One region of the Desulfocicer niacini genome, then DNA from elsewhere that is predicted to be linked to it. Evidence: predicted binding sites of a transcription regulator. Region 1 holds the regulator's gene; each other region holds the start of a gene.
The links. The regulator sigma-54, encoded in region 1, starts transcription at its own class of promoters, with help from an activator protein. The targets are predictions, from matches to a motif close to TNTGGCACANTTTCTGCTNT.

Region 1 (5,933 bases):
CGTCATCCACACCATGGATGACATCAACAATGTCATCCACGGACTGGGATTTCATTAAACAATCCTTGAAATCACTTTGTTTCAGTAGACGGGAAATCTGTGCCAGTACTTTCAGGTGGCTGCCGGTGGAATTCTCCGGTGTAATCAGTAGAAAAAAAATGTGAACCGGTTTGTTGTCCAGGGAGTCAAAATCCACACCGCCACGACTGAGTCCAAATCCCACCACTATGGAATCAATGGCTTTGAGTTTTCCGTGGGGAATGCCGATCCCTCCCCCGATTCCCGTACTGCCAAGCTGCTCCCTCTCCAGCAATACCTTTAATATACTATGACTGTCGGTATGTGCCATGTCGGATACTGCAGCTGCGAGTTCCTCCAGTACGCCTTTTTTGTCATTTGATTTCAGATCGGCAATAATGGCTGATCTGTGAAGAATCTCTGATATTTTCATGTAAAGTTACACCTGAAGTATATAAACAATTAGTTGCGGGGCTGTATTAGTCCCAGGTTTCCATCATTGCGTCGATAAATTACATTTACGCGTTCTGTCCGGGCATTGCTGAACACAAAGAAATTATCATCTCCCGCCGTGAACTGGACCACTGCATCATCCACATCCATGGGTTTTACATTGATGGATTCCACCACCACCTCCGGCCCTGAAACAACTTCCGGTGAAGGAGTGGCAGCTTCAGTATCTGGTATAGCCGGACTGAGAAAGGCAATTTCTTCATCTTTAATACTTTGTTTGTTGCCGGACATGTGCTGTCTGCTTTTTTCTTTGCTCTTTTTGATCTGTCCCCGCAGTTTATCCACTAGGGTATCAATGGAAGAATACATATTTTCAGATGATTCTCTGGCATGGAGTTTCATACGATCACAGATCAGGGTTATTTCAGCAATATGTCTGATTTTTTCAACGGAAAGGACCACATTTGCCTCTGCGGGGCTTTCCAGCATCTTGTCAAAGCGATCCATCTTTTTCTGAACATAGGACTTTAAAGCATCGGAAGGATCAATTCGTTTGAAAGTTACGGCTGTCTGCATAGTGTTACCTCCCTAAAATTGTTTTCGTTTGCTGGATGGAAGAATGCAAAGCATTTCCCTGTATTTTGCCACGGTTCTTCTGGCAATTTCAATGTTGTCCTTTTCCAGTAATTCTGCCAGTTTTTTATCGCTCAACGGGTGCTGTGGATCTTCCGCCGCCACAAGGTCTCTGATTTTTTCCTTGACACTTTCAGAGGCCATGGCCGCACCGTTGGTGCGTTTGATGGAGCTGTTAAAAAAATATTTCAGTTCAAACATCCCCTGGGGGGTGTAGGCATACTTGTTGGTGGTTACACGGCTGATGGTGGATTCGTGCATTTCAATGTCTTCGGCAACATCTTTTAAGATCATGGGTTTAAGATAAGAAACCCCCTTGTCAAAGAAATCCCTTTGGAACTTGATAATGCTTTCCATCACGGCATAGATGGTTTTCTGGCGTTGGTGGATGCTTTTTATCAGCCAAGATGCCGCCTGCATTTTTTCATGGAGATAGGCCTTGGCATCCTTGGGTATTTCTGTGCCGTTGGAGATGGAATCCTTGTAATAGCGGTTGATTTTAAGCTTGGGAAGTCCGTCATCGTTCATGACGATCTTGTAATCATCTCCGTCCTTGTACACATAAATGTCCGGCAGTATATAATGGGGCTCCTCCGAGGAGAATTCCCGGCCGGGCTTGGGTTCCAGGTATTTAATAACATTGACGCAGGAGATGACATTGTCAATGGAGATGTTCAGGGCATTGGCAATTTTCTTGTAGTTTTTATTTTCAAGGTTCTTGATGTGCTCTGAAATAATCCGTTCAAGGATGGGGTTGGTGATTCCCAGTCGTTTGACCTGGATGAGCAGGGCTTCTTTGAGATCCCGGGCGCACACGCCGGGAGGATCAAAGGTTTGCATGGTTTTAAGAAGGGTTTCAACGGCTTCCATTTCAAAATTACCTGTCTGGGCAATTTCTTCAAGGGGAGCACAAAGATAGCCGTCAATGTTAAGGTTGCCAATGATCAGGCTGCCGATCTGCTCTTCCATGGGGGTCGGGCCATTCATGAGAAGCTGCCATTGCAGATGTGCCTCCAGGGTTGTTTTCTGGCTGGTGAATGCCTCGTAGTTGGGGGCCTCTTGATGATCTCTTTCCGTGTGAACGCGACCGGTGGAGTTATATTCATTGATATAACTTTCCCAGTCAATGTCATCGCGGACCTTTTCATCAATGGTGACCTCTTTCATGGGTTCTTCCTGGGCCGGGGACGCTTCTTCCTTGTCCGTCCGTTCGGTCTCTTCGGGCAGTTCTGCCACCACTTCCTCAAGGGCCGGGTTTTCTTCCATTTCCTGCTGTATCATGCCCGCAAGTTCCAGGCGGGACAGTTGAAGCAGTTTAATGGCCTGCTGCAACTGGGGGGTCATCACCAGCTGCTGCGTCAAAGTTAGATTTTGTTGGAGTCCAAGTGCCATATCACAGTTTAAAGTCATCTCCCAGATAGATTTTACGTGCTAACTTGCTTGAGGTGATTTTTTCAGGGGAACCTGATTCAATCACACTTCCCTCATTCATGATATAAGCGGTGTTGCAGACACACAAAGTTTCCCGCACATTGTGGTCGGAAATCAAAATGCCGATGCCTTTTTTTGTCAACTGCACAATGATCTGCTGAATGTCGGCCACAGCCAAGGGGTCAATGCCGGCAAATGGTTCGTCCAGAAGGATAAAAAGTGGGTCTGTGGACAGTACCCTTGCGATTTCAAGCCTTCTACGTTCTCCACCGGACAGTACACTTGCCTTCTGTTCAGCCAGATTTAAAATTCCCAGCTCCTTCATTAGGCCCTCTGCCTTTCCGGTAATATTTATCGGGGGATCGGGCAGGACCTCCAGTACCGCAGTAATGTTTTGTTTAACGGTGAGTTTTCGAAATATGGACGGTTCCTGGGGAAGATACCCGATTCCGTTTCTTGCCCTCATATACATTGGATAGTCTGTAATTTCTTCCCGGTCAAGGAAAACCTTGCCTTCATCCGGTTTAATCAGGCCCACTGCCATGTAAAATGTGGTGGTTTTTCCGGCTCCGTTGGGACCCAGCAGCCCTGTTACCTCACCGTGCTTCACGCATATGTTGACATCTTTAACAACGGTTCTTCCCTTATAAATTTTCACCAGGTGATTTAATGTCAGCTCGGGCATGTTTATTTTTTTCCCGGTCCCTTGGAGGTTGAGTCTGCATCAGCGGAATTAAAGAATGCTTCCACTCGATTTGTGCCCTCACTTTCCACCACCACCCGGCGGGTGTCCTGGTACAGGGTTATTTTTTTACCTGTTACACGGCTGCCGGCAGATATCACCGTGGGTGCGTTGCCGGTTAAAATGATGGTTTGCTCCTCGGGAGTGTAAACGGCTTTGTCCGCCGTTGCTTTTCCATCATTCTGGACCATCTGGACATTTCCCGAGGCAATGAGCTGCTTGATATTGTCAGCACCCGGTGCGGTGGTGTCGGTGGTTTTCCGGTCTTTTTTTTCTGCCTCGGAATAAAGTATCACCTTGACATGATCGGCATGTATGGTGACGTCCAGTCGGGTTGCCACCACATTTCCTTTGAATTCCACCTGGGAATTTGCCTCATCAAATATCATGCTGTCTGAGGTGATGCGAACCTTTTCCTGTCGGGCATCTGTTGTTTTGTCTGCGGCCTGGAGCAGGCAATGGAACTCCGGAAGCATTAACATGGTAATAAGGCCCAGCGCAGTGAAAAATAAGGGTTTGATTTTTATCATTTATAAGCCCTTTGAGTGGATGATGTATTTGTGGTGTTAAGGCAAAATCATAGAACTTATGACGGACGAGTATCTGTCAGGACATGCCCGGTATATCAAAAAATTATGTTAATTAAAATCTTCGGCCACGGGCTGGAAGAATCCTTTAAAATCACCTGTGAGTCGGACCACATGGGTGTTTAAGTCCAGGGTGAGTTCGTTGGCTGTCATTTCTGCCCGGGGACTGGTTAAAACCACAGGATTCAATGAGTAGATTATATGTCTTTTCTTCTCATATTGCAACCGGTCTGTTTTAAGAACGTGTTCTTGATGGCGCACCACCACGGTGTCGGAAAATGTCATGTCGTGCTTTTCCGTGTCCAGGGTACCGGCCCGGGAAGTCAGATGAATTTCATCCCCCCCGGCAAGAAAGAAATGAACTGAAACATCGGTGAGAACGGCCAGGTGCTCCTGCCTTAATATTCTGGCGGAGGCGGCTTCAAGGCTCCATTCCTTGATGCCGTTTCGGGTGGATGTCTGGCGCATGACACCAAGGGAAACAAGGGTCTTGGAATCAATGTCGATGTTTTGTATCACCGGTGCCGTTTGGGTGATGCGGTTAACCACGTATAAAGACAAAAGGGCCACCACAACGCATGCCATGAAGACTGCAAGTATTAACAAAAACCTGTTTCTGTCCTTCAGGCCTGATTTCATTTCAGAAAGCCCTGGACGGTTTTCAACCACAGTCCCTTGGCCTTTAGTATCTTTTCACACACTTCCCGGACGGCCCCTCGCCCGCCCTTGCCGCTGGTGGTGTAATGGGCAAGGGAAATAACCTCAATGGGGGCATCTGCCACGGTGATAAAATGGTCCACGGCATGATAAACGGCAAGGTCCGGCAGATCATCGCCCATGAACGCAGTGGCTGCAGCTGGGATGCCTGTCTTTTCAATGATGGTTTGAAACGCCGTTAATTTGTTTTTAACGCCTTGGTAAAGTATTTCAATTCCCAGATCCCGGCATCGCATCACAAGGGCATCGGATTTTCTACCGGTGATGATGCCCACCTTCACCCCGGCTTTCATGAGCAGACGCAACCCAAGGCCGTCGCGGACATTAAAGGTTTTGATTTCCGCCCCTGTATCGGAATAGGTGATACTGCCATCGGTCAAAACTCCGTCCACATCCAGTAACAGCAGCTGGATATCAGCCATTTTGTTGGTCTGTGTCATTGCATTGCCCTTTTGATTTTAATGAGGGTGGATAAGAGGGTTTCCATTTCATGGAGGGGGATGGAATTGGGACCATCGCAAAGTGCTTTATCCGGATCTGGGTGTGTTTCTATGAAAAGCCCGTCGGCCCCGGCGGCCATGGCTGCCCGGGCCAGCATGGGGGCATATTGCCGTTCGCCGGCAGATGCATTTCCGCTGCCCCCCGGCAATTGGACACTGTGGGTGGCATCAAAAATAACGGGAACCCCCATTTGTTTTATAATGGCCACGGATCGGAAATCCACCACCAGGTTATTGTAACCAAAACTTGTGCCTCTTTCGGTGATGCTCACCTGCCGGCATCCGGCGGATTTTGCTTTTTCAATGATGTTCATACAATCCCAGGGGGCCAGGAACTGTCCTTTTTTGATGTTGACAGGTTTTCCGGTGCGGGCCGCCGCCACAATAAGATCTGTTTGGCGGCATAAAAAGGCTGGTATCTGGAGAAAATCAAGCACCCGGGCGGCCTGTTGTGCCTGTTCGGGCAGATGAATGTCGGAAATGATTTTTAGACCCAGATCCTGTTTTATTTTGTCCAGGATTTCAAGGCCTTTGTCCATGCCGGGCCCCCGAAACGCATCAAAAGCGGTGCGGTTGGCCTTGTCAAAGGAGGCTTTGAAGATAAGGGGGATGCCAAGTCGTTTTGTGAGATCCTGAAGGACCCGGGCCACCTCACAGGTGGTGTCATGATTTTCAATGACACAGGGACCGGATATGAGAAAAAAGGGAGGTTTTTCGTTGGAATCTGTATGCTGCAAAAATGAATTCATGTTTTGTTTTACCATGGTTTCGGATTTTTTATAGTAAATATTCGGTCAACACCCCATCTTCACCTGTTTGGGGTATGCTCACATAGTATTGTATTAGTATGCT
Region 2 (5,933 bases), on a different contig from region 1:
CAGAACAGCGGTGGATACATTTCCCGCATGCAGCCCTCAACGGAGATTGGTGACTGGGACGCGGCATCACTGCTCCTGCGAAAAAATCTCTATGAAGAGACGGAAAAGGATATTGACGTGTTTCTGGCCACTTCCTGGAGCCGCACCGATCCCTCCCGCATTTCCGCCAATCCTTTTTATGAGATGATGGGCCAGGGACTGCTCAGCTCCAACGGTAAACTTGAATCCCACAATGGTTACAGCATCTATGCCGGCGCCATTTTTCCCATGCCCCTGGAAGGACGTCTGGGCCTGGAGTACAACTGGGGGTCCCAGTACTGGTTTAACTTCACCGGTGCAGAAGATTCTCTGGTGGGCAGTAAGCTTGCCACACGGGGCAGTGTGTATGAAGGCTACTACATCCAGCCCGTATTCGGCCGGAATTTTTTTGTAAAACTGGGTGCCCGCTTCTACGATTACGAATACACCGGAAGCGGGAATCCTCTGGGTGAGCCGGTGAAAATTTCCAAGGCCACCTCCTTTGACGGTCTTTTCCCCATCGTGGATGAGGTCTGGGACGTATACGCTTCGGCCACCATGAGATTCTGATCAGGAGAAGAGAAATGAAAGTTCTGCATATACTGAAATCTCCCCCCGATGACACGGTGCGCCAATTGTTTGATGTGCTCTCCCGGGATATGGTTATATCAGTGGTGGAACTTTATGATCCCTGCCTGGACTGGGATAGCCTGGTGACGGATATTTTTGATCATGACAAGGTCATCTGCTGGTGGTGATACCCCCGGCAAAAGAACTGAGCATGAGGTTCTAAAAAGAATGGCATCTGTCCAGATGGATGTGGCAGATGTAAAAAATGGGCTTGATTCCATTGGCGTATCTGCTGTGAAAAGATGCAGGTGCGGTGATCAATCCCCCAAAAAATAAGGAGAAAAAAATGAATAAGAGAATAATTGTTTCCACGCTGGCATTTGTATTTCTGATGGTTTCCACATTGATCTGTTTTGCCGACGAAGGCCCTGCAGGTAACAAAAGAAAGGGGAAATATACGTACAGAAAGGTATATAAGGCCTGTTCTGAAAGGGGTGAAGTCGATTCCCAGAAACCCCCCATCAGCCCCAGCGACAAAACCATGGCCCAGTGGCAGCGGATTTTTGAGAACAAAGATTTTGCAGACTTCAAGTGCAGTAAGGAGTGGGCCGCATTGAGTGATGAAGATGTCCTTGATATTTATTCCTATCTCTACGGATATGCAGCGGATTCACCCTCTCCGGCAACCTGTAAATAATATTGGCAGGGGCATGGCATCATAAATGACCATGCCCCTGATCTCATGGGAAGGCATGGCGCAAAACGCGCATCGGTATTATTTTCTCTGAATATTGCAATTGTAAATGCAGGGGACTGGATCATGATTTTGGCCACGGTGAAGGGGAAATGACGTTAACCGGTGCATTTCTCATACCGATGTGGCCCCTTTGTGAGTCTCTTCCCTACGGAGGTCTGAATGATAAAGAAAACCGCCTCAATCGTATTGACGCTGTTATTATCGGTTTTTCTGCTGGCAGGCACTTCTTTTAAAGCCCTGTCTGCCACCGGTGAAGGGAACGAGGAGGCTCCTGGCAGAAAGCTGGCCAAACAGGCTGTGAAACGGGAACAAAAATGGATCACCACCGATCACACCATGCATGAGGCCCTGAAGAAACCCTTCACCTCCGGCGATGAAATTACCCGGGCATGCCTCTCCTGTCACACCGAGGCATCCACCCAGTTTCATAAAACCATTCACTGGACCTGGCTTGCCTCCGGCGATAAAAAGGATATGAAATATGGAAAGGCAGGTTATTCTGTTAACAATTTTTGTATTTCCGCCAATAACATGGAAGACAAGGCTTGTCTGAAATGCCATGCCGGGTGGAACGGCATTGAAAATGAAGTCAATTGTCTGAAATGCCATGGCACGGAGAAGTTCAATTACACCGAGGCCTTCACCGATATCAAGGCCTTTTCCGAAGACAATGATCCAGAATCCAGGGAAATCATGGCCGAAATCCAGGCGGACGTCTCAGTTGCTGCCGGCAAGGTGGGTCTTCCGGGCCGTAATAACTGCGGTGAGTGTCATTTCAAAGGCGGCGGCGGCGACGGGGTCAAGCACGGAGATCTGGATACCTCGTTGATGAAACCCAATAAAATGCTGGATGTCCACATGGGCACCGATGGTAAAAATTTCACCTGTACCCGGTGCCACACCACCACCAATCATAACATTGCCGGTCGAATTTATACCAACCCGGCGGTGGAGAGCAGCAAGAGTCTTTTAGAAGATGATCTGGCCCCCAAGATTACCTGTGTTTCCTGCCACAGTGATGCCCCCCATAAAAACGATTCCAAAATGAACGATCACACGGATAAGGTGGCCTGTCAGTCCTGCCATATTCCTGAGTATGCCAGGGTCAATCCCACCAAGATGAGCTGGGACTGGTCAAAGGCCGGACACCTTAAAGAGGGAAAACCCTATGATATCGTGGGAGATCTCGGGAAAGAAACCTATAAATCCATCAAAGGTGAGATGACCTGGGAAAAAAATGTGGTGCCGGAATATTTCTGGTCCAACGGCACCCAGACCAGCACCACGGCAGAGGATGTCATTGATCCTGGCACAGTGGTCAAGGTCAGCCAGCCCATGGGGGATGCCAATGATCCTGATTCCCGCATTTTTCCATTCAAGATCCACCGGGGAAAACAGCCCTATGACAAGGTGCATAAAACCCTTCTGGCACCGCTGCTTTCCGGAGAAAAGGGATACTGGACCACCTTTAACTGGGATGAGGCCCTGACTCTGGGAAATAAAACCCTGAATTTGCCCTTTTCCGGGGAATTTGATTTTGTAGAGACCACCTACGCCTTTCCCATCACCCACATGGTGGCCCCCAAGAGCAAAGCCCTTTCCTGCACCCAGTGCCACAACCGGGAAGAGAGTAGATTATCAAGCCTTACGGGATTTTACATGCCGGGCCGGGATAAATCCACCCCTGTGGATTCACTGGGCTGGTTGATTGTACTGGGTTCCCTGGGCGGTGTGGGACTCCATGGACTGGGCCGATTTTTCACCCGGAAAAACGCAAAGGAGTAACAGCCATGAATGATAAAAAAATCATTAAAATATATCTCTATACCCGATATGAACGTTTCTGGCACTGGCTTCAGGCGTTGATGATCATGACCCTGCTTGTCACCGGGTTTGAAATCCACGGCACCTATTCCCTGCTGGGGTTCCAGCGGGCCGTGAATGTGCATAATTTCATCGGTTTGTCCTGGCTGGTATTGTTTGCCTTTTTTGTCTTCTGGTTGTTCACCACCGGGGAGTGGAAGCAATATGTTCCCACTACTAAAAAACTCTTTGCCGTGATGATGTACTATGCCTTTGGTATCTTCCAGGGAAAATCCCACCCTGTGGAGAAATCCCCCGGGGCTAAGCACAACCCGCTGCAGCGGTTGACCTATCTGGGGCTTTCAGCCCTGTTGTTGCCGGTGCAGATGCTGACGGGTCTTTTCTATTACACCTGGAACTCCTGGGCCGGGATGTTGATTCCCCTGGCGCCGGTGGCCTGGCTGCACACGTTGCTGGCATTCATGCTGGTTTCCTTTCTTCTGGTGCATGTGTACATGACCACCACCGGACATTCTCTGTTCAGTCATATTTCAGGCATGATCACTGGCTGGGAGGAGATTTACGAAACCACCACGGTGGAAGAGTGGGAGCTTCCGGCCCGGCATCGAAAATAGCGTTATTGTATCGGTGGTGATGTCCTGTGGATGTTTTTGCAGGACATCAATATGATTATCTGAAAATGTTCTGAATTTGCTCACAAAATGGGTCACCTGCCACCGTTTGCCCATTTTGTGAGCAAGCCTATCCCTTTTTTCCCTCCGCACTACTTTTGCATGGCATATCCAGGCAATAAAATCCAAAACATTGCCCCTGCCCCAAATTTCTCGGTCCCACCTGATCTGTTAGAACCAAAATGTAATTTTAACTTGCATGAAAACAAAATTGTAGTCGTTTTTTGTAATGTTGGCTCATTGCTATTCTTTTGGAAAAGGTAAATATTTCTTTTAAAATAAATTGTTTATGCACATTTTGTGCGTATGGCATGGATTTTGAGTATTATAAATATCAAATAATTGCTTTTATGAACAATTCAGGTTTAGCCAAATTTTTTAACCGAATGATTAATAGATCATCAGGTGACGGAGGGTTTACATGCTGATTAAAATTACAGGGATAACAGGGTTTATCATTTCATTATTATCGGGTCTGGCATTTGCTGGAGATACCCCAACATTAAACAGTGGAGACACCGCATGGATCATCGTGGCAACGGCCCTGGTGATGATGATGACACCGGCGGGCCTTGCTCTGTTTTACGGCGGGATGTCCCGGTACAAAAATTTGTTAAACACCTACGCCATGACCTTTGTGGCTTACTGCATCGGCAGTCTGATCTGGGTGGGATGGGGATACAGCCTCACCTTCAGCGGGGAGGGTGCCTTTATCGGTAATCTTGATTCTCTTTTTCTAAAGGGAATGACCATCAGTTCCCTCTCCGGTACCATTCCAAGCTTTGTGTTTGTGGTGTTCCAGATGACCTTTGCCTGCATCACCCTTGCCCTGGTGCTGGGCTCGGTGGTGGACCGCATGAAGTTTTCTGCTTGGCTGGTTTTTTCCGTGCTGTGGCTGACCTTTGTATATACACCTGTGGCCCACTGGGTATGGGGGGGCGGCTGGATGGACAAGGTGCTGGGTGCCCTTGATTTTGCAGGCGGCAATGTGGTTCACATCAATGCGGGTGTGGCAGGTCTTGTGCTTTCGCTGATGCTTGGCAAACGAAAGGGATATGGGAAAGATGTCATGTTTCCTTCAAGTATTGCCCTGACAGCACTGGGTGCGGCGTTGCTGTGGTTCGGGTGGTTCGGGTTCAATGCAGGAAGTGCCCTGGCCGCCGACGGTCTTTCGGCATCAGCCTTTTTAGTGACCAACACCTCGGCTGCCGCTGGAGCCATTGCCTGGATGCTCATTGAGTGGAAATTCAGCGGAAAACCCACGGTGCTTGGCATTGCATCGGGGGTTGTGGCAGGACTTGTGGCCATTACCCCGGCGGCAGGGTTTGTGGGGCTGTTTGCCTCCATTATCTTGGGTTCTGTGGCCGGTGTCATCGGTTATTTCAGTGTGTCTGTCCTGAAAAAGAAGGCGGGTTATGATGATTCCCTGGATGCCTTCGGTGTCCATGGGGTATGCGGTGTCTGGGGCGCCCTTGGTACAGGCCTGTTTGCGGATCCCGCCATCACCGGTGACATTGCAGGCCTGTTCCATGGCAATCCCGGTCAGCTGTGGGCACAGTTTCTGTCCGTTATTGCCACCATTGCCTTTTCCGCCATTGCCACCTTTGTGGTGGTGCTTATTACAAAAATGTTAACATCTGGTCTTCGGGTGGACGCTGATCAGGAGAGGGAAGGACTTGACTCCGCCATCCATGGAGAGCGGGGATTTGAATTGATCTGATACAAGAGATCATATTCTTTCAGGTAAATTTTGCAAAACAGGCCGGTCAATTTTTCACGCAATTGACCGGCCTGTTTGAACGTGGATTTAAATAAATATGGAGTAAAATATGGAAGACCGATGGTTGTCAGTGGAAGAAATATGCCTTTATCTCGGGGTAAAGCGGGATAGTATTTATAAATGGATCAGAGAAAAAGGAATGCCCGCTCACAAGATCGGTCGTTTCTGGAAATTTAAGAAAAATCAGGTGGATGAATGGGTAAAAAAGACAACCTATCCAGTGTGATCAGCCCCTATTTTTCTTTCCATTCAGGGCTGCGTTTTTCCAGAAAGGCTTTAATGCCTTCTTCGGCATCTTCCGTGGTGCAAAGCC
Region 3 (5,933 bases), on a different contig from region 1:
ATGGCAGTTTTCTGAGGATCAGGCGATCAAAATCGGGTATGCCAAAATGTTTAAGCAGGCTGGCATACCACAAGGTGTTCTTGCCTTCAGCTCTTAAAAAGGCATTGATCAGTGCATCTTGAATTCTTCCTCCCTTGAAAATTTGGGCCAGCTGCCTGGCATCAAAATGTTTGAGTTCAAAGGTGTCGGTTTTCATTAAATCCAGCAGAATCCGGGTATATGTCGCTTTCAGGACAAAGGGGGCAGCCGCCCAGGCAATGACAAAGGGAAGGGCCACCAGGGTCAGATACCGGGGATGAAAATAGTTGGTGGAAATAAGAATCAGACCAGACCCCAGAAAAAGGGCACACCGCACCACGGTTCCCCTTAAAAAGGGACGTACCATGACCCGATAAGAATCTGGAAAAAAACCCATTAAAATGGCATTGGCCGGAACATTAATGGTGGTGCGAATCACCGTTGTGGACATTCTGGCATACATGGCGGCAAAGATATCAAACCTGAATAAAAATCCCAGCAGGGCAATGGCGTAGTTAAAAGGATGAAACATTAGGGCCACAGAGATTCCCCATCGACCGTAAATTCTACCCACGAACAACAGAATAAAAAGGCTGATAATATTTAAGACCCCCCGGAAATAGCCAAAAAACTGTATCATACCCGCTTCACTTGCAAATTGGTTATCAACGGCATAATTGAACTGATAATTGATGATGGGAATCACCACATTGGGCATGAAGGTCAGCACCAGTACAATTTTAAACAGGGTGGATTCCCTGATCAGCGGAACCAGACGCTTAAATTCCTCAATCATGGGGGGGCTATCCTTGGAAACCCCGGTTTTGGGTTCCGTAAAAACCAAGGTGGGAAAGCGTGAAGTCATGGCATTTACAACCACAGCACCTGCCAGTGCCAGGCTCAAATATACATAGAGCAGGTTGTCCATGCGAAACACAGATGCCACCCAGGGGGTTATAAAACTGCCCAGAATCATTCCCAGCACTCCGCCAGCGGTGAGCAACGGAAAAAGACGTTTGGACTGCCGGTTGTTATAAAGATCATTGGCCAGATTCCAGAACATCAGAGCCTGGAGCATCTCAAACTGGCTTTTCATCATGAACAGTATGGGATAGATAATGTCAATGCCATAGGGAATGGCCATCCGGATAACTGTGACACATATGCCACATATGATAAATATCCAGGAAAGCAGACGGGTGGCGGCCATACGACCGCTAAAGGCCGTTATAATTCCGGTGAGAAAGAAAGTAATAACTGCATTGACCATGTTGACCAGCGGAAGATACTCCACACCATAGCGCTTTAGGAAGGCTGTTTCGGCAAAATTATTCAACAGGGTTCCAGCACTTCGGATGATAAATAGAAGCGTCACAGTCCAAAGCAGAAGAACAATTTCATCTTCATAAACTTTGAGCATATTGAGCAATTTTCCTGTCATTTCTCAACCTCAAGAACCACCCTGAAACCTGTGGTCTTAAACTTTCCACCGGGATGGGCCCAGGCTCTGTTGGCGCTCCGGCAATAATGACCATGCATAAACCAGCTGCCCCCCCTTTTGATCCGGGTGTCCCAGGCAATTTCCCGGCCGGGCTGTACCCCATCATCCAGGGCCAGATATCCATGATATGCATCTGCCACCCACTCCCAAACATTGCCGTGCATATCATAAAAACCCCAGGGGTTAGGGGGGTAGCTCTTCACCGGTGCGGGCAGATCCAACTTTAACCCCCGGGATTTGGAAACCTCAATGCAGTCGGAACACTTAAGGCTATTATTGGCGAACATGGCCTGGGTACAGTCAATGGTATCTCCAAAACTGTAAGCCGTGGTGGTGCCGGCCCGGCAGACATATTCCCACTCTTCTTCCGTGGGCAGCCGATAGGTACCCTTGCCCTGACGATTCAATTTTCCGATGAAACGCTTGCAGTCATGGTGGGACACCCGGGTCATCGGTAAATTATCTGGACCTCTCCGCCGCGAAAACATCTGCTTTGGCATGATGCGGTACCATTGTTTAAGGGTTACTTCCGTGGTCTGCATGTAAAAAGCATTTTTTATATGAACCTGATGCTGGGGTTCATTGGAACTTCTGAAGGGTTCATCCTCAGGACTTCCCATGATAAAGAACCCTGGTTTTACCAGGATAAATTCCATTTCCGCCTCATTGACAACCCTTGCATCCAGAGCCTCTGCCATGCCGGATGCAAAGATAAATACAAAAACAAACAGATGGCAAAGGACAGGCACCCATTGCCGGATGATCTTCTCTGGAAATGAGATCTCTGCCTGATATCGTTCTTTTTTATGAATCTTCATAGAATGAACTCCTTTGGGTTGTGGGGCATCTCAATGGGTGGTGTATACTCCGATGTTGACAGAATAACTGACAAATGACCCCGTTTATCCATGGATTACTTTTATTTAAACATTTCCCAACGCCATTTTCGGAGCATATCCCTGTCTGTCTGGGTCATGGTGGTTATGCCAAGGCGGGTTACAAAATGGATGCCAGCTTGTTTCACCTCAACCACTTTTGCATAAAAGTCACTGAAGCAATGCACCTGCCTGCAAAATTGAAACTGCAGCTTTATATCCGTAAAAAGGGGAAGTTCCGGTAATATAACGGCCTCCAGGTGGGTTTCATCGATGGAAAGGGTGTGGCCGCTCAAAGGTGTATCTGTCATTCTTTTCTCATGAATTACCCAATAATGAAAGGGAAGCCTTATGGACATGGCTTTTCCTGGCCCGACAACAACATCAAGGGCCACATGATATGCACCGGCAATGGCGGAGACACCATAAAAAACCAGGGGCGTTTTCATCCCCTTCATCATCACTGTCCTGGGGGAAGCCGCTGTAATTATGGATTTCACATAATCATAGGTTGACTTCCCGATAAGAATTTCTCCTCCAATTGTATTGGACTCTATACGGGATGCTTCATTTACCGTGGCACCCACAATGCCATATTTCATGCGAAGTTCAGATCCGATATTACCCACAATAACTTCCCCGGTATTAATACCAATACCCATTTCCATGGGAGGAAATCCTTTTAAGCCTATTGCATGATTTAAATGGTTAAGAGCATTCTGCATTTCAATGGCACAGGCCACACCACGTTCCGGATCATTGTCGTGGCTTTCCGGTGCCCCAAAAACAGCCAGAATGGCATCTCCGATGATCTCGTCAATGATTCCGTCATATTTGATGATCACTTCAGACATTTTTTCCAGATATTGATTCAGATAAAGAACCATTTCATGGGGATCTCTTTTTTCAGAAAGGTGGGTGAACCCACGCAGATCCGAAATCAAAACAGTAACCGCTTTTCGACTACCGCCAATTTTAGGCCCATCTGGAGATTCCAGAATCTGATCCACCACTTTGCTTGAAAGGTACTGGCCAAATGTTTTGCGTATAAACCGAATTAAATTTAGGCGTTCCCGGGAGACTTCAAGTATTTTGTTTAACATATCATCCCGGGAACTTACGATCCGTTGAATCTCTCTTGGAGTATTGGTCGGAAGCAGCACCGGATGAAAGGACTCTGTCACCTGTTGTGATGCCCTGTTAGCAAGGTCAATCTGCTCCAGGGGAACAATGATTTTTTGTGTGAGAAATCGTCTGAGGCTGGTCATCATAAAAGCAATAATTACAGCCACAAACCCAATGATGCGAAGGGCATACCAGAACAAAGCCATGGCATCTGCATGGTCGTCTGTCATAGCCCTGTAAAGAAGTGAAAAAACAAGCAACACTCCCTCAATAAATAAAATTCTCCAAAAAATGCCCCTCAAAAGAATTCTTCGAACACCTGGTGCACTTTTATGTTCATTGTCCTGCCGCATCTGTTTTTACCTTGATTTTTTATAAAAAAAATTACAAACTTGAAAGATCTTAAGTCTTATAAATTCAATTTTGTAATCACAATTAGATATATCCCTCCAACCCCAATCAAGAGATATACATTATAAAACAAACACTTATATATTTATAAAGTCGTGTGGCACAATATCTGCATTTTTAGAAAATAAATTATTGAAAATAACTTTATACGCAAAGATCAAGCCTGACCCCCTTAGTATTACTTGATCATTGAGTTAAAAAACAACACTTTAAAATTGGAGAAATATCATGACAAAAGAAGATATCCTTAAAATCATTGAAAAAGAAAACGTTAATTTTTTCAGAATGCAGTTCTGTGATATCAATGGTTTCATGAAAAATGTTGCCGTACCCAAAAGCCAGATTGAAAAGGCTCTGGATGGAAAAATCATGTTTGACGGTTCATCCATTGATGGATTTGCACGCATCCATGAGTCAGACATGTACCTGGTTCCCGATTACGATACCTTCTGTGTATTGCCCTGGAGAAATAAGGCAGGTGTTGCCGCCGCCAGAATTATCTGTGATGTATATAAATCCAATGGCACCCCTTTTGCCGGCTGCCCCCGTGTGAACCTGAAACGGGTTCTGGCAGAAGCCAAAGAGATGGGTTTCACCATGAACGTGGGTACGGAAGCCGAATTTTTTCTGTTCAAACTTGATGCCGATGGCAACAGCACCACCAAGACCGATGACAATGCAGGTTATTTCAGCCTGGACCCCGAAGATACGGGTCTGAACTGCCGGCGTGAAATCATTGAAACCCTTGAAACCATGGGCTTTGAAATCGAAGCGTCCCACCATGAAGTGGCTGAAGGTCAACATGAAATCAATTTTAAATATGCCGATGCCCTCACCTGCGCCGACAATACCCTTACCTTTAAATGGGTGGTAAAATCCATTGCCAAGAAACATGGACTCCACGCAACCTTTATGCCCAAACCTATTTTCGGCATCAACGGCTCCGGCATGCACACCAATCAGTCCCTATTCAACCTGGATGGCACCAATGCCTTTGCTGATGAGAATGATCCGCTTAAACTCAGCGAAGTGGCCTACCAGTACATTGCAGGTCTCATGAAAAACGCCAAAGATTTCTGCGCCGTCACCAATCCCTTGGTGAACTCTTATAAACGTCTGGTGGCAGGATACGAAGCACCGGTATACATCGCCTGGTCCACTTCCAATAGAAGTGCACTGCTGCGTATTCCAGCCTCCAGAGGTATCGGAACAAGGGTTGAGGTTCGCTGTCCGGACCCGGCATGTAATCCCTATCTGGCCTTTGCCATGATGCTCAACTCTGGACTGGACGGCATTAAAAACAAACTGACCCCTGCACCGGCAACAAACAGTGATATTTTTTCCATGAACGCCGCAGAAAAGAAAGAGGCGGGCATTGCGGCCCTGCCGTCAAGTCTGCGTGAAGCGTTGAACGAATTCATAGCAAGTCCCATTGCCCAAAACACCCTTGGGGATCACATCTTTGAAAAATACGTCTTTAACAAAGATAAAGAATGGGACAACTATCGCATTTCCGTGACAGACTGGGAAGTGAAACATTATCTTAACATCTATTAATTTATCATGATTCGTAAATTTTTATTTTTTATTCTGCATGTGCAGTTTTGATCTTCATGCAGAAGACCTCAAGATAATGGCTCTTTCCCATTGATGCACAGGACAGTCCGGCAACCAAATACACACGAATTGACAACTATTATATAAGCATAATATTTGAATCGTTTGAGCAATGTTTAATTCATGTATGAAGTTGCCGGACCGTTTCTGTTTCATGAGACACTATTGTTTATAAATCATGATACACATTTTTCCTTCAGTGGCACTCCTCACCAACATCGAAACTCCACTCCATATATTTTTCATAAATATTCCAAGATATTACAATAAAATATAATTATTGGCATAATCTTTGCTTTTCATATCTGAAAATTATAGAGAATTCTTCAAGGATAAGGATTCATACAGCGGATATTTATGGCTGCAACAATTCAATTAAGGGGGAC

Region 2: ACYQ2M_RS03200 (ammonium transporter) is a predicted target of sigma-54. The motif match lies at 4,128-4,147, and genes of this name have one in related genera.
Region 3: glnA (type I glutamate--ammonia ligase) is a predicted target of sigma-54. The motif match lies at 4,027-4,046, and genes of this name have one in related genera.

The regions. Positions count from the first base shown of each region.
Region 1 covers NZ_BAAHYK010000022.1:15,793-21,725, reverse strand. Annotated here, with positions in the region: gene ACYQ2M_RS13195 (PTS sugar transporter subunit IIA) at 1-451, opposite strand, end outside; gene hpf (ribosome hibernation-promoting factor, HPF/YfiA family) at 481-1,047, opposite strand; gene rpoN (RNA polymerase factor sigma-54) at 1,060-2,496, opposite strand; gene lptB (LPS export ABC transporter ATP-binding protein) at 2,498-3,220, opposite strand; gene ACYQ2M_RS13175 (LptA/OstA family protein) at 3,223-3,807, opposite strand; gene lptC (LPS export ABC transporter periplasmic protein LptC) at 3,916-4,470, opposite strand; gene ACYQ2M_RS13165 (KdsC family phosphatase) at 4,500-5,021, opposite strand; gene kdsA (3-deoxy-8-phosphooctulonate synthase) at 5,018-5,830, opposite strand.
Region 2 covers NZ_BAAHYK010000004.1:113,612-119,544, reverse strand. Annotated here, with positions in the region: gene ACYQ2M_RS03230 (DUF3373 family protein) at 1-588, shown strand, start outside; gene ACYQ2M_RS03225 (hypothetical protein) at 603-776, shown strand; gene ACYQ2M_RS03220 (hypothetical protein) at 751-924, shown strand; gene ACYQ2M_RS03215 (cytochrome c family protein) at 935-1,285, shown strand; gene ACYQ2M_RS03210 (tetrathionate reductase family octaheme c-type cytochrome) at 1,505-3,130, shown strand; gene ACYQ2M_RS03205 (cytochrome b/b6 domain-containing protein) at 3,136-3,783, shown strand; gene ACYQ2M_RS03200 (ammonium transporter) at 4,262-5,560, shown strand; gene ACYQ2M_RS03195 (helix-turn-helix domain-containing protein) at 5,670-5,846, shown strand; gene ACYQ2M_RS03190 (enoyl-CoA hydratase/isomerase family protein) at 5,854-5,933, opposite strand, start outside.
Region 3 covers NZ_BAAHYK010000034.1:44,658-50,590, reverse strand. Annotated here, with positions in the region: gene ACYQ2M_RS17455 (Npt1/Npt2 family nucleotide transporter) at 1-1,438, opposite strand, end outside; gene ACYQ2M_RS17450 (formylglycine-generating enzyme family protein) at 1,456-2,337, opposite strand; gene ACYQ2M_RS17445 (adenylate/guanylate cyclase domain-containing protein) at 2,439-3,779, opposite strand; gene glnA (type I glutamate--ammonia ligase) at 4,159-5,487, shown strand.